DNA from 4 places in the Sporosarcina thermotolerans genome. Region 1 is predicted to be linked to each of the others. Evidence: riboswitches for the same ligand, from Rfam matches in the RefSeq annotation. Region 1 holds a riboswitch; each other region holds the start of a gene.
The links. A riboswitch is a leader RNA that binds a small molecule or an ion and turns the genes downstream of it on or off. The one in region 1 is predicted to bind S-adenosylmethionine.

Region 1 (3,536 bases):
CTTGGGCTAAATGTGAGTCTGAAGGATCTGCTGGACCGGGCGATGAGACCATTGATAGCGGTCACAATTACATCCATTTGTTTGTCGGTCTTAGTGTATTTTATTATATAAAGAATAGAAAAAGGGCACTCCTCATGGAGATGCCCTTTTCGTATAAATTAACCTACTGAGTAGTTCTTGTGTGCAACGACAGTTAGATTGGATGCGACACCAATCCGTTCTGCATCATCCTCGGAAATCTTCACGATAACCGAATTCTCGAGTATCTTGTGGATTGTTCCATTCACCTCATGATCATTGCGGGTAAATGAAATCTCTTCGTCGATATGACGAGCCGAGACAAAATCTGAAACGGGTTTCTCCCTACGTGGAAAAGCCAATCGAATCCCTCCTACTGTGCATTCTCACCATAAACTAAAAAGAAAAAACGCCAAGGTCTGTCCTTAGCAAAAAAAGTCATGATGGAAAACAACTAGTCGAAAACGATCTTAATCAAGTTGTCTACTATTAGTATACCACAAATTGTCGAACTTTGCAGAATCAGAATCCAGGCCGCAGATGAAAAATTTGCATTCTTGCACTCATACGCAACTACTAAATGCAATCCATACTATTAGACTATTCTGTTTTTTCCTTATCATCATCTGTTTGTACTTGAAGCTGCACGACCTGTTTATCAGGTGGGGGAGTTGATGGATCAAAATCAGCAAAGGCTAATCCCAACGCAGCACCAACAGCTAATAAACGACTTTTTGTTTGTATCCATTTCGAAACTTTTTTCATTCTCCACCTACCTTTCACCTGACTGTTCGTGCAGTTGCTTGCAACGTAACTACAGTGTGAGAGCTATCATTTTTATGTTAGTGCAGTAGTAAAAGTATCACTTCATTTTTGTTTGCTTCTATTTCTTGAACGATGCACGAATCCTCGGCTCGGTTCTGTTACGAATCCGCCTGAAGTTTTCAAAATGCTTCCAAATTGCGATTAAGAAAAGTAATAGCGATATCAGTATCGGCCAGTAGCCATCCAGCCAAATGGCCATTGCCAAGAGCGTGATATAGAGCATGATGACGCCAAACACGAGAATATCCGTCGCGAGCGCAACAAGAATGAATAAGAGCAATCCAGCAAGCCCGAACCACCAATCGATTGCAAATAGCACTCCGATTACAGTTGCAGTTCCTTTTCCTCCGTTGAATTTCATATGGAAAGGAAAATTATGACCAAATATCACGGCTGCACCCGCAATGAATAATAGCAAAGTGATTTGGTCCGCGGGTAATCCAAAATGTTCGGCAAGCAACCTTACAATAATTACGGCCAAAACCCCTTTGCCAATATCAACCAAGGCAACGAGTGCGCCATATTTTTTCCCAAGTACAATCATCGCATTCGATGCGCCGGCATTCTTAACCCCTGTCTCTTTCAGATTAACCCCGGAAATCCATCGCGCGATTGTCGATCCATGCAAGCAACCTACTATATATCCCAAAACTACAATACTAATGATCCATAAAGTCATATAAAATCCCCCGAGAAAGAATTTTTTAATAGTGTACTCAAGAACCCATGGCACGCGCTCAAGAATCGGTTTCCGTGCTCAAGAACCCATGGCCCGCGCTCAAGAATCGGTTTCCGTGCTCAAGAACCCATGGCCCGCGCTCAAGATTTCGTTTCCGCGCCCAACAACTCGAGTCACGCGCTCAAGATACCGTTCCAGCGCTCAAGAACCCACTCCACGCGCCCATGAATACGCCCCCATAACCCTACAATTAAAATTATCATAACATTAATGACAAAGCGCAAGTTTCAGAAAAAATAAATTTGCCCCCTTGACTTTTAAAAAAGAGTCTCCTATACTGAACAACAAGATGAAAAACTGAATACCCAAACTCTTATCAAGAGCGGCGGAGGGACTAGGCCCTGCGATGCCCGGCAACCGGCAAGTGATGAACTTGCAAAGGTGCTACTTCCTACAGATTCGTGCGAACGGTCTGAAAGATAAGAGGAGGAATAAGCGAAAGCGTAACCCTTCTCTTAGCGAAAGGGGTTATTTTTTTTATTCCAAAAACCCCCAACGCCTCCGCATTGAACTATTTTCATCTTAAAAAATCCACTGGAGGTAATTAAAATGACTAACAAACAACTTCAACCTGAAACTCTTCTTTTACACGGCGGGCAAAAGCCGGATCCTGTGACTGGTTCCCGTGCTGTGCCGATCCACCGTACAACCGCATTCGTCTTCCGTGACACTGAACATGCCCAAAACCTTTTCGGTCTGCAAGAAGCAGGCAATATTTACACGCGAATTACAAATCCAACTGTTGCTGTTTTTGAAGAAAGAGTCGCCCTACTTGAAGGTGGCACTGCTGCAGTAGCACTATCTTCCGGAATGGCAGCCATTGCGTTCTCAATTTTGAATATTGCTGGAGCAGGGGATGAAATCGTTGCCGCAAGCAACCTTTACGGTGGTACGTATAATCTATTCGCCGTGACACTTCCTCGATACGGAATCACTGTCAAATTCGTTGATGCAGAAGACCCTGAAAACTTCCGTGCCGCTATCACTGAAAAAACAAAAGCTATTTTCGCAGAAACAATTGGGAATCCAAGCCTTCAAGTGCTCGATATCGAAGCGGTCGCAAATATTGCGCATGAGAATGAAATCCCGTTCCTCATTGACAACACATTCGCGTCCCCATACGGATCGAACCCAATCGAATTTGGAGCAGACGTTGTCATCCATTCCGCAACTAAGTGGATTGGTGGTCATGGCACAACAATTGGTGGTGTGGTCGTCGATGCTGGGAAATTCGACTGGACGAAGGGCAAGTTCCCAGGATTCACAGAGCCGGATGAAACATATAATGGTCTGCGCTACGGAATCGATACAGCTGCAGCTGCATTCGCTACGAAGCTCCGCGTTCAATTATTACGCGATTTCGGACCTTGCTTAGATCCGGACAGTGCTTTCAACTTCCTTCAAGGGCTGGAGACACTTCATTTACGTGTTACACGCCATAATGAAAATGCCGTTAAAGTCGCTGGATTCCTACAGAACCATCCATCTGTGGAATGGGTAACATATACAGGTCTTGAAGATCATCCGACATATGAAAACGCGAAGAAATACTTGAAAAACGGCTTCGGTTCTATCATCGTATTCGGCATTAAAGGTGGCCGTGAAGCGGGTCGCAAAGTTATTGACAATATTACACTTTGGTCGCATGTGGCGAATGTCGGTGATGCCAAATCATTAATCATCCACCCGGCTTCCACAACGCATCAGCAATTGTCAGCGGAAGATTTAGTAAAATCCGGAGTGGCTGAAGAATTAATTCGCCTATCAGTCGGTTTGGAGTCAACCGAAGACATCATTGCGGACCTTGAGCAGGCAATTGAAAAGGCGGTACCGGTCACTGTTCAATAACAGGCGTCTTGCTCTTTAATAGCTGGCGCCCTGGGAAAGGGTGTTGAGGAATGCCGTCGATTAAAGTGGCGATACTTGGATTTGGTACGGTTGGTGAAGGTGTATA
Region 2 (3,536 bases), on a different contig from region 1:
TCTCATTCTTCGTCGTAGAGTTCTCCTTTCCACATAAAGAGTTCTCGTTCTTCGCCATTTAGTTCTCCTTTCCTCTAAAAGAGTTCTCGTTCTTCGTCGCAGAGTTCTCCTTTCCACTTAAAAAGTTCTCGTTCTTCGCTCAGGAGTTCTCCTTTCACCAAAATAAAAAACAGGAAGGCTGGATTTCTCCATTCTTCCTGTCTCTTTATTCAATCATCCAATTATTAATTAGACAATCCAGCTCTATCCTTCAATTCTTCCGCCTTATCCGTGATCTCCCAAGGAAGTTCAACGTCTGTACGACCGAAATGGCCATAGGCTGCTGTTTGTTTGTAAATTGGACGGCGAAGGTCAAGCATTTTAATGATGCCTGCAGGGCGTAAATCGAATAACTCACGCACGATTTCCACAAGCTTGCTTTCCTCTACTTTACCTGTTCCGAATGTATCAATCGAAATAGAAACTGGCTTCGCCACACCGATTGCATATGCCAATTGCACTTCACAACGATCCGCAAGCCCAGCTGCAACGATATTCTTCGCAACATAGCGCGCAGCATATGAAGCGGAACGGTCCACTTTTGTAGCATCCTTCCCGGAGAATGCACCACCGCCATGACGTGCATAGCCGCCGTATGTGTCAACGATGATTTTACGTCCCGTCAATCCTGCATCCCCTTGTGGGCCACCGATAACGAAACGGCCTGAAGGGTTGATGAAGTATTTAGTTTCTTCATCTAATAACTCCGCAGGGACGACCGGCTGAATAACTTGTTCTTTCAAATCTCTTTGAATTTCTTCAAGTGTCACATCAGGAGAGTGTTGAGTCGAAATAACAATCGTGTCAATACGGACAGGATTATTATTTTCATCATATTCTACTGTTACTTGTGTTTTTCCGTCCGGACGCAGATAAGTAAGAATATCTTCTTTACGTACTTCAGCAAGGCGGCGGGCAAGTTTATGGGATAAACTAATAGGCATCGGCATGAGTTCAGGTGTTTCATTACATGCAAAACCGAACATCAATCCTTGGTCACCAGCTCCGATTGCGTCAAGCTCCGCATCTGTCATTGTTCCTTCTCTTGCTTCAAGCGCCTGATCCACGCTTGCCGCGATGTCTGGGGACTGCTCGTCAATCGAAGTTAAAACAGATGAAGTTTCCCAGTCGAATCCGAATTTAGCACGTGTGTACCCGATTTCTTTCACTGTATCCCGTACAACTTTCGGAATGTCGACATAGGTAGTTGTTGTAATTTCACCTATAACAAGAACTAATCCTGTTGTAATTGTCGTTTCACACGCCACGCGTGCATTTGGGTCTTCCTCTAAAATCGCGTCCAAAATAGCGTCAGAAATCTGATCGCACATTTTGTCCGGATGTCCTTCAGTTACCGATTCCGATGTAAACAGTCGGCGATTTGTCATTGTTGTTTCCTCCTTAACAGCTTGCAAATATTGATACGGTACTCTAATTGTCCCAGTAAGTTCAGCGCCTAGAGAGTCGACGTCAACATACACAAGGATTAAGGGCCTGTAAAATGAATATAAAAAGCCCTTCGCTCACGTAAATATACATGAGGAAAGGCAGAATTTCAAAAGCAGCACCTTTCACTCTTATCGTCCAAGGAATTCAACCTTGCTCCAGGTTTGGCACCTTCTCGCAGGTATATATGCGCAGGTTGCCGGGCTTCATAGGGCCTGTCCCTCCGCCAGCTCGGGATAAGAGTATCCGTTCATCTAACAATAGTAAGTAAAGAAAGTGGTTTTGTCAAATATTTTTGATCTAACCGCTTGTGTTTTCAATTAGTATAGACTATTATTCTAAATGTGTTATACTATTTACGAAATGTGATGACACCCGTGACTCGGGATTACACGCAAAGGACGGTACGAACAAAATGATCTCAGCGAAAATTGAAAACGGACTACATGAGTTACTTTCAGGCAATAACGTAAACATCCAGCCTTCAGTGGCAGAGTTAGTTGAAAAAGCGACAGCTCGTGGAGAAGCTAAACTTTCTGCAGATGGAGCACTTACTGCGCAAACTGGAAAGTATACTGGCCGTTCACCTGGAGATAAGTACACAGTCGAAGAAGATTCTTCCAAAGATAAGATCGATTGGGGCAAAGTTAACCAACCGATTTCCAGTGAATTATTTGATTCATTATATACAAAAGTGATTAACCATCTAAAAAAGAAAGACGAACTATTCGTTTTTAAAGGCTTTGCAGGAGCTGATAAAGATTCACAGCTTTCCATTCAAATTATTAATGAATTCGCTTGGCAAAACCTATTTGTTCAGAATCTATTCATCCGACCTACTGAAGAAGAATTGAAAGCACATGAAGCACAATTTACAATACTTGCTGCTCCATCTTTCAAAGCAGATCCAGCAGTCGACGGCACGAAATCCGAGACTTTCATCATTGTATCACTTGAGAAGCGCATTGTCCTTATCGGAGGAACAGAATACGCAGGAGAAATGAAAAAATCGATTTTCTCTGTCATGAACTACTTGCTTCCTGAGCGCGGAATTCTTCCTATGCACTGTTCAGCAAACGTTGGTGAAGAAGGCGATGTTGCCCTATTCTTCGGCCTTTCAGGTACAGGAAAAACGACTCTTTCCGCTGATGCTAACCGTAAGTTGATCGGTGATGATGAGCACGGCTGGTCTGATAACGGTGTATTCAACATCGAAGGTGGATGTTACGCAAAATGCGTCAACTTGTCTCAAGAAAAGGAACCAGAAATCTTTGGAGCGATCCAATTCGGTTCAGTTCTTGAAAACGTTGTGCTTGACCCAGAAACACGTATCCCAGATTATGACGATAGTTCATTAACTGAAAATACACGTGCAGCTTATCCAATCCAAAATATCGAAAACATCGTAACACCGTCCGTTGCAGGACATCCGAAAGCAATCGTGTTCCTAACTGCGGATGCGTTTGGCGTGTTACCTCCAATTTCGAAATTGACGAAAGAACAAGCGATGTATCACTTCCTAAGCGGTTTCACATCGAAGCTTGCAGGAACTGAGCGTGGCATTACTGCACCTGAGGCTACTTTCTCAACATGCTTCGGTTCTCCATTCCTACCGCTTCCAGCGACTGTGTACGCTGAAATGCTTGGTAAGAAAATCGATGAGCATGATGCACAAGTATTCCTTGTAAACACTGGTTGGACGGGTGGCGTTTACGGAGTTGGTAAACGTATGGAATTGAAACATACACGTACAATGGTCCGTGCTGCAATTGCTGGCGAATTAACTGATGTTGAATTTGAAGAAAATGCAATTTTTGGCCTTGCTATGCCAAAAGCTATTGAAGGTGTGCCAAGCGAAGTGTTGAACCCTCGCAATGCGTGGAGCGATCCTGCAGCATACGATGAAAAAGCAAAAGAATTAGCGGACCTTTTCCGTGAAAACTTCAAGAAATTCGGTCATGTCTCTGAAGAGATTACACTAAAAGGCGGACCGATTGCTTAATAAAAGCTTTCTATTAGTATCATATATGCCAAGAAAAACAATACGTTTT
Region 3 (3,536 bases), on a different contig from region 1:
AGTTCTTCGGAGCTGCTGCAAATATCGTTATTTATGCGATTATACCTGCAATTTTTTTCGGGTATTATTTCAATAAGTATCCGAACGTGATTCGGGATACGGTTTTCTTCAAGGGGATAAAACCGTGGGGTCCAGCCATAGTTGGCATCGTCATTGTATCTATCGTACTCTCTTTAAGTTCATTTTGGTTGCTCGTCTTTGTCGTTGACCCAATACTCCCGGCATTTGCTGATTTTCTAATGACTGAAGTGCCAATGCCTACGAATCCCGTCTTATTGGTAACTGAAATTATTGCTATCACCATCTTGGGCCCGATTGTCGAGGAATTCGTCTTCCGGGGAGTTTTCTTGCATCGCTTCATGAAGAAAACATCAATGTGGGGCGGTATTTTGATATCGAGCATCCTTTTCGGGGTTTTGCATGCCGATATGATCGGCGCTTTCCTATTCGGACTTATCGCATGTCTACTTTACTTGCGAACCGGAAACCTTTTACTACCGATTTTGATGCATATATTGAACAACACGCTTGCTGTGATCTCTTCATTTTTGCCAGCCTCATGGTTCGATGGCGTGGTTATCGCAACGCGTGAGGATATTATTAACAATGCTAGCACATTGTCTGTCCTACTTGTTATCAGTTCAATTTTAACTGCCTATATCGTAGTAAAATTAGGAAAAGGTTTATCGAAGAAAAGAGAAGAAGCAATGAGTGCACTTGAAACGATATCCGAGTGAGCGAAAGGGCGACTGAATCGCCCTTTTTTTCATCCAAATAATTTCAACCCGACTGCCCCACCGATGATTAAGCATAAGAAAAGGATCCGTTTCCATCCAGCTGCTTCCTTGAAAAACAAAATGCCCATCAAGACAGCCCCCGCAGCACCTAATCCAGTCCAAACTGGGTACGCAGTCCCCATCGGAATTTCACGCATCGCAAGCGATAGAAAATAAAATCCTATTGAAAATGTAGCGACAATTACTATCAATCGTTGCCATGACCTCTTTTGCAAATATAAGTTAATGGACATGACTCCGAAAATCTCGCCTAAACTGGCGATGACAAGATAAACCCATGCCATTTCATTCGCCCCCCTCTTCCACCGGGATTGACTCAACGGAAGTCATCTTTATCCCAATAACACCGACGATAATAATTGCAATGAAAAACACCTTCATGATGGAAAGCTCCGCATTGAAAAACAGAAAATCGACCAACACAATCGCCGCAGCTCCAGAACCGGTGAAAACCGCATAAACTGTCCCCGACGGCAGCTTCTCACATGCTTTTATAATTGCGTAAAAGCTGATGATGATCGCAACAACAGTCCCCGCCCACTCTATGGCGGAGTCGGAATACCTAAGTCCAATCACCCAAAACACTTCGATGATCGCCGCCAATAAAACATAAAGCCAAGCCAATAAAAATCCCCCTCACCACTCAACATGACCCCATTATAGCAAATCATTTATAAAGTTATTTTCAGAGCTCTCTTGCAATCTATACAGAATCATGGTAATTTTAGATAAATCATTTTTCCAACAATTATATATTTTGTTTCTTATCAAGAGAGACGGAGGGATTTGGCCCGACGAAGTCTCAGCAACCAGCTCGATTTGGCATGGTGCTAATTCCAAAAGACGACCCCGTCTTGAAGATAAGAAGATTGATCTCAACAACCGTTGAAGGCCCTCTTCTTATTCGAAGAGGGCCTTTTTATATCGATAAACCAAAGGAGATGGACATGTTGACAAATCATAGCATAAACACGAAATTGGTACAGTTAGGAAATCATAGCGATCCGAGAACAGGAGCAGTCAATCCCCCAATCCACTTCTCCACCGCCTACAAACATGACGGCTTAGGGCTCTCCACAGGATACGACTACACAAGGACGAAAAACCCAACACGGACAATCCTCGAAGAAGGAATTGCCAATTTGGAAAACGGCGACCGAGGCTACGCATGCAGTTCCGGGATGGCAGCTATCCAACTTTCCCTCTCCATCTTCAAGCCTGGAGATGAACTGATTGCACCTGACGACATATACGGAGGTACCTATCGTCTGTTCAAACAATATGCCAATATATATGGCATTACGACATTCTATACTTCATTTCAAAATGTAGAAGAAACAGAGAGGCTTATCACAGAGAACACAAAAGCACTTTTTATCGAAACACCGACGAATCCGCTTATGCTGGAAATAGATATTGAAAAATACGCGGCGCTTGCGAAGAAACACGGGTTGCTGTTAATCGTCGATAATACGTTTTTAACGCCTTTCTATCAGCGCCCAATTGAACTTGGTGCGGATATCGTCATCCATAGCGCGACAAAATACATCGGTGGTCATAATGATGTATTGGCCGGACTTGTTGTTGCGAAAGGGGAAGAATTATGCAATCTTTTAGGCGAAAACCATAATGCGATTGGCGCCACGCTATCCCCTTTCGATTCATGGCTTGTCGTCCGCGGATTAAAGACATTGCATGTACGGATGAAACAACATGACGCAAATGCAAAGGAGCTCGTCGCCTATTTGGAAAATGAACCGCTTATAGCGGATGTCCTTTATGCAGGAAAAGGTGGAATGATTTCCTTCCGACTTCAAAACAGCGAATGGATCGGTCCGTTTCTCAAGAACTTACACCTTATTACTTTTGCTGAAAGCCTCGGCGGTGTAGAAAGCCTCATTACATATCCGACGACACAAACCCATGCTGATATCCCTGAGGAGGAAAGGGAAAAACGTGGAGTGGACAAACGGCTATTGCGTTTTTCCGTAGGGTTGGAAGAAGCTGAAGATTTAATTGACGACTTAAAGCAAGCCCTAACAGCAGCTTCAAAATCCCCCGTTCTTTCTAACTAATAAAAAAGGCCGCCTTGAGCAACTCAAGGCAGGCCATTTTTTAAAATTATGCTTGAAGTTCAGCAAACGCTTTAGTCTTTGAATAAAACTCGATAAAGTTGTTCACAACTTTATCCAAGAAATCAATCGTCGCTTGGTCTGTCAATTGTCCAATCTCATCGACTTTTTGTTGAATCGAACCAATGAATACATCATTTCCAGGCAAAAGTGCAGGTGAAAGCATCGGGTTAGAAAGTATTTGTTTTAAGTGTATTTGTGCACGCACTGTACCTAACACTCCCGCCGAAGCCCCGATCATGAATGCAGGCTTATCTTTTATAGCGAAGTTGCTTCGTGATAGCCAGTCGACGGCATTTTTCAATACGCCAGGAATCGAGTAATTGTATTCGGGAACAGCGAAAAGAATTGCGTCCGAATCCCTTATGTTATCCATGAATTCAGTAACGATTTCCGGAGGATTGCTTTCCAAGTCCACTGAAAACATCGTTAGGTCATTGATGAAAACAGGAGTGATTTCCAATTTTCCTACATACTTTTTCCTTAAAAATTCAACCACACCTAAATTGACTGATTTAGAACTTGTACTACCTATAATCGCCTTAACCTTAATAGTCATCTTATAAAATCTCCTTTATACATATCGTTTCCAGACCAAGGCAAGGTA
Region 4 (3,536 bases), on a different contig from region 1:
GAGAGCATACTGATTCAATTCTCCCGATGCTGGATCGACCATGACGATCCCCTGGACATCGAACCCGTTCCTTGCCGTGATGAAATTCCCGTATGAACGGATATAATGCGGCTTGCCCTCATCGTCGATCTCAAGTTGGACATCGCCGTAAAAAATCAGTTCAGGCTTAGCCATCCGCATATGTCGTTCAACCTGCTTGCCGAAAAATGAAGAAGGCGTGTAGGACATCTCAGTTTTCACGAACTTCGGATTGTCAGCTGAATCGGTCGCACTCATTGTGAAATAACCAGGTGTCGTTTTTGCGTTCCACCATTTGAAGAAGCCCGAAAATTCGACTGGCGCAATATAGACAAATTCCCCGTCCACTTTTTGGATTTGTAAATGCCCCAACTCGTAATAGCTTGTATTCGGTACTTGCCCGAATGCTTTTTTCATTTTATTCCGGGCAAATTGCGGCGGCACACTCGCAGGTGTTTTTGTTTCATCGAACGCTTTGATTTCCACTTGCTGATCCATTTCCACTGCTTCATATTTTTGATCGGCATTGAAGAGTGGTGCACTAAGGATGAATGCACTTACGGATAGCGCCGCCAAAAACAGTACCACCTTAATGCTTCGCTCTTTCCCTGTTGCAAAGATTATGCCAAGAATCGTTGCAGCTAACAGCATGGCCCATAGCGACGTCCAATTCCTGTCCAAATTCGTAAGGTAATAAATTAGAAATGTGAACAAGCCTATGAGAATAACCGCTCCGGACAAGGCGCCAATCCTATTAAAGGCAGCTTCCCCGTTTTCTTTAGACCCGAACGGAACGATTATAATTGCGGATATGATTCCAACCACTAGTGAAAATAGCAATAAATTTATCATGCAAACACTCTTTTCTTATAAAATTTTCACTCACCTACTATACGAATGAACTTGCCATTAGATTCATTTTTATTTTAGAAAATTTATCGCAATCATAATAAAAAAAGACAATCCGCACAATTGAAGCTGTACGGATTGTCCTTTTTATATCGTCCTTCTAACCCTTAATACTTTGTACATCCTGTGTCCGAAAATCCCAGCAAGTATCGACAGTAAAATATCCTTAGGAAGTGGCGGTACCATCCACATCCAAGCAACTCCGTAACTGAATGCATCTGGAGCCGCAGCCCACAGCTTGTATGCAAAGTACATCCAATTCGTCCCGATTACGTAATTTATGACAAGGGCAACAAGCCCTGCAACGACATAACTTCGTAAACTGCCGTACTTTTCGACAATTTTCCCCGCTACAAATGCAACTAATATAAACGAAACAACGAAGCCGAAAGTCGGTACCAAAATGAAGCCAAAGCCCCCTTGGAACTTTGAAAAAATAGGTGCACCCGCCAAACCTGCGAACATATACACTGTCATCGAAATTGCACCGAGTCGGCTTCCAAGCAAAAGCCCTGCCAACACGGCAAAAAAGGTTTGCAACGTTATCGGGACTCCGCCAATGACAAGGAAAGGCACGAACCACGTTATATTCGCTCCGATCATCATCAATGCCGCAAACATCCCACAATAGACAATACTGAATGCACTCATACCCGTTTTTGTTTTTACACTAGCTGTTGTCATAATCCACCTCATAATTTGAGTTATCTTCAATAGAATAAAAGTTAACTCAAATTGTGTCAACCTGTTTCTCAAACAAGTTAACCATAGGTATATAAAAAAATCGACAGCATTCCGGCTATCGATTCCTCTTCAATCATTCTTTATCTTCACTTTTTGGGAATAAAAAATAGGATATTGTACCGCTAAGGATAGCAGCACCTATCGATATCCATACTCTGGATGTTCCTGGTACTTCCTGAAAGTTTATATGGAGCATATACCATGAAATTCCGGCAACAAGAAGTGCAATTGGAATTGAAAACTTGAAAATCCTCAACGTATTCACCTTCTATTTTTTGTTCGTATGCCCATTCTATCATAATTCATCTATTGACGTATTAAACATTTAACGGTATGATGTTTTAAATTATTCTAACAACTAAATTAATATTTTCTTATCAAGAGAAGCTGAGGGACTGGCCCGTCGAAGCTTCAGCAACCAGCCGTTGTAATCGGTAAGGTGCTAATTCCAGCAGGTTTATATGACCTGACAGATGAGAAGGATAGCGAATTATCGCGTTTTTTTAAAAGCCTTCTATTTCAAGAAGGCTTTTTTATTTTTATATTAGAGCGGGAGGATGAAGGGCTTGAAATTACTTGATCGATTGCAAAACGAAGTACTTGTCGCAGATGGAGCAATGGGAACTTTGCTTTATTCATACGGGATTGACTTTTGTTATGAAGAATTGAATGTCGAGAAACCTGAAATCATCGAAAAGATACATAGGGATTATATTGCTGCAGGCGCTGATATCATCCAGACGAACACGTATGGCGCAAATTTCCTTAAGCTTGCCCGTTATGGCCAAGAAGATAGAGTGAAAGAATACAATGAGGCGGCAGTCCGTATTGCAAAGCGGGCGGCAGCTCCCGGAAATCAGTATGTCCTTGGGACAATCGGGGGACTACTTGGCATCCGTAAAAGTGATGCATCAACTTCAGAAGTGCTGAAGTATGTTCAACAACAAGCAGACGCGCTGCTTACCGGCGAACCCGATGGATTGTTGTTGGAAACGTATTATGATTTCGAAGAGTTATCAATGGTCGTCACAGAGCTAAGGAAGATGACCGATTTGCCGATTATCGCGCAAGTTTCGATGGATGAACCAGGAATTCTTCAGAATGGATTGCAATTAAATGATGCCCTTCATCGCCTCGAGTCGTTAGGGGCAGACATTGTTGGCGTCAACTGCCGATTAGGTCCTTACCATACGATCCAAGCTTTTGACAATGTGACCTTGCCGAAGCATGCGTTCCTGTCCGCTGCACCGAATGCAAGCTTGCTCGATGTAGAAGACGGCAGAATCGTTTATGCGTCCGAAGCAGATTATTTCGGTCGGGCGGCAACATTACTCCGCGAAGAGGGCGTCCGTCTTATCGGGGGATGCTGCGGAACGACACCAATGCATATCGCCGCCGCGAAAAAGCAATTAAGAGGTCTGCCCCCGATTATAGAGAAAGTCGTCAATCCAAAGAAACCAATCGTCATCCGTGAAGCCGACCCTGTCAAATATGAACCACTGCATATAAAAGCAAAAACGAAACGGACGGTCATTGTGGAGCTCGATACACCGCGACACTTGGAGACCGATAAGTATTTTGAAGGGGCAAACCTACTATACGACGCTGGCGTTGATGCGGTTACTTTGGCCGACAACTCACTTGCCTCCCCCCGCATTAGCAATATGGCGATGGGTTCGATCTTGAAGCATGAATATAATGTGCGACCGCTTGTCCATTTGACATGCCGTGACCATAATTTGATCGGACTCCAATCCCATCTTATGGGTCTTGATGCGTTAGGCATTCACGATATCCTTGCCGTCACGGGTGACCCGACGAAAGTAGGCGATTTTCCAGGCGCAACGAGTGTCTATGACGTTTCC

Region 2: linked by a shared signal. The riboswitch ahead of metK (methionine adenosyltransferase) and the one ahead of ACFPZG_RS06505 (O-acetylhomoserine aminocarboxypropyltransferase/cysteine synthase family protein) in region 1 are both predicted to bind S-adenosylmethionine.
Region 3: linked by a shared signal. The riboswitch ahead of ACFPZG_RS05480 (methionine biosynthesis PLP-dependent protein) and the one ahead of ACFPZG_RS06505 (O-acetylhomoserine aminocarboxypropyltransferase/cysteine synthase family protein) in region 1 are both predicted to bind S-adenosylmethionine.
Region 4: linked by a shared signal. The riboswitch ahead of ACFPZG_RS17990 (bifunctional homocysteine S-methyltransferase/methylenetetrahydrofolate reductase) and the one ahead of ACFPZG_RS06505 (O-acetylhomoserine aminocarboxypropyltransferase/cysteine synthase family protein) in region 1 are both predicted to bind S-adenosylmethionine.

What each region holds. Positions count from the first base shown of each region.
Region 1 covers NZ_JBHSRM010000011.1:28,405-31,940, reverse strand. Annotated here, with positions in the region: gene ACFPZG_RS06525 (YeiH family protein) at 1-111, shown strand, start outside; gene ACFPZG_RS06520 (DUF2187 family protein) at 159-380, opposite strand; gene ACFPZG_RS06515 (hypothetical protein) at 619-783, opposite strand; gene ACFPZG_RS06510 (glycerol-3-phosphate acyltransferase) at 902-1,522, opposite strand; SAM riboswitch class I at 1,893-2,008, shown strand; gene ACFPZG_RS06505 (O-acetylhomoserine aminocarboxypropyltransferase/cysteine synthase family protein) at 2,132-3,430, shown strand; gene ACFPZG_RS06500 (homoserine dehydrogenase) at 3,481-3,536, shown strand, end outside.
Region 2 covers NZ_JBHSRM010000013.1:677,911-681,446, forward strand. Annotated here, with positions in the region: gene metK (methionine adenosyltransferase) at 225-1,427, opposite strand; SAM riboswitch class I at 1,614-1,728, opposite strand; gene pckA (phosphoenolpyruvate carboxykinase (ATP)) at 1,901-3,487, shown strand.
Region 3 covers NZ_JBHSRM010000009.1:12,224-15,759, forward strand. Annotated here, with positions in the region: gene ACFPZG_RS05465 (CPBP family intramembrane glutamic endopeptidase) at 1-737, shown strand, start outside; gene ACFPZG_RS05470 (DMT family transporter) at 767-1,081, opposite strand; gene ACFPZG_RS05475 (DMT family transporter) at 1,083-1,421, opposite strand; SAM riboswitch class I at 1,559-1,664, shown strand; gene ACFPZG_RS05480 (methionine biosynthesis PLP-dependent protein) at 1,745-2,872, shown strand; gene ACFPZG_RS05485 (NADPH-dependent FMN reductase) at 2,919-3,488, opposite strand.
Region 4 covers NZ_JBHSRM010000029.1:32,639-36,174, reverse strand. Annotated here, with positions in the region: gene ACFPZG_RS18005 (hypothetical protein) at 1-870, opposite strand, end outside; gene ACFPZG_RS18000 (biotin transporter BioY) at 1,015-1,611, opposite strand; gene ACFPZG_RS17995 (histidine kinase) at 1,745-1,927, opposite strand; SAM riboswitch class I at 2,043-2,151, shown strand; gene ACFPZG_RS17990 (bifunctional homocysteine S-methyltransferase/methylenetetrahydrofolate reductase) at 2,238-3,536, shown strand, end outside.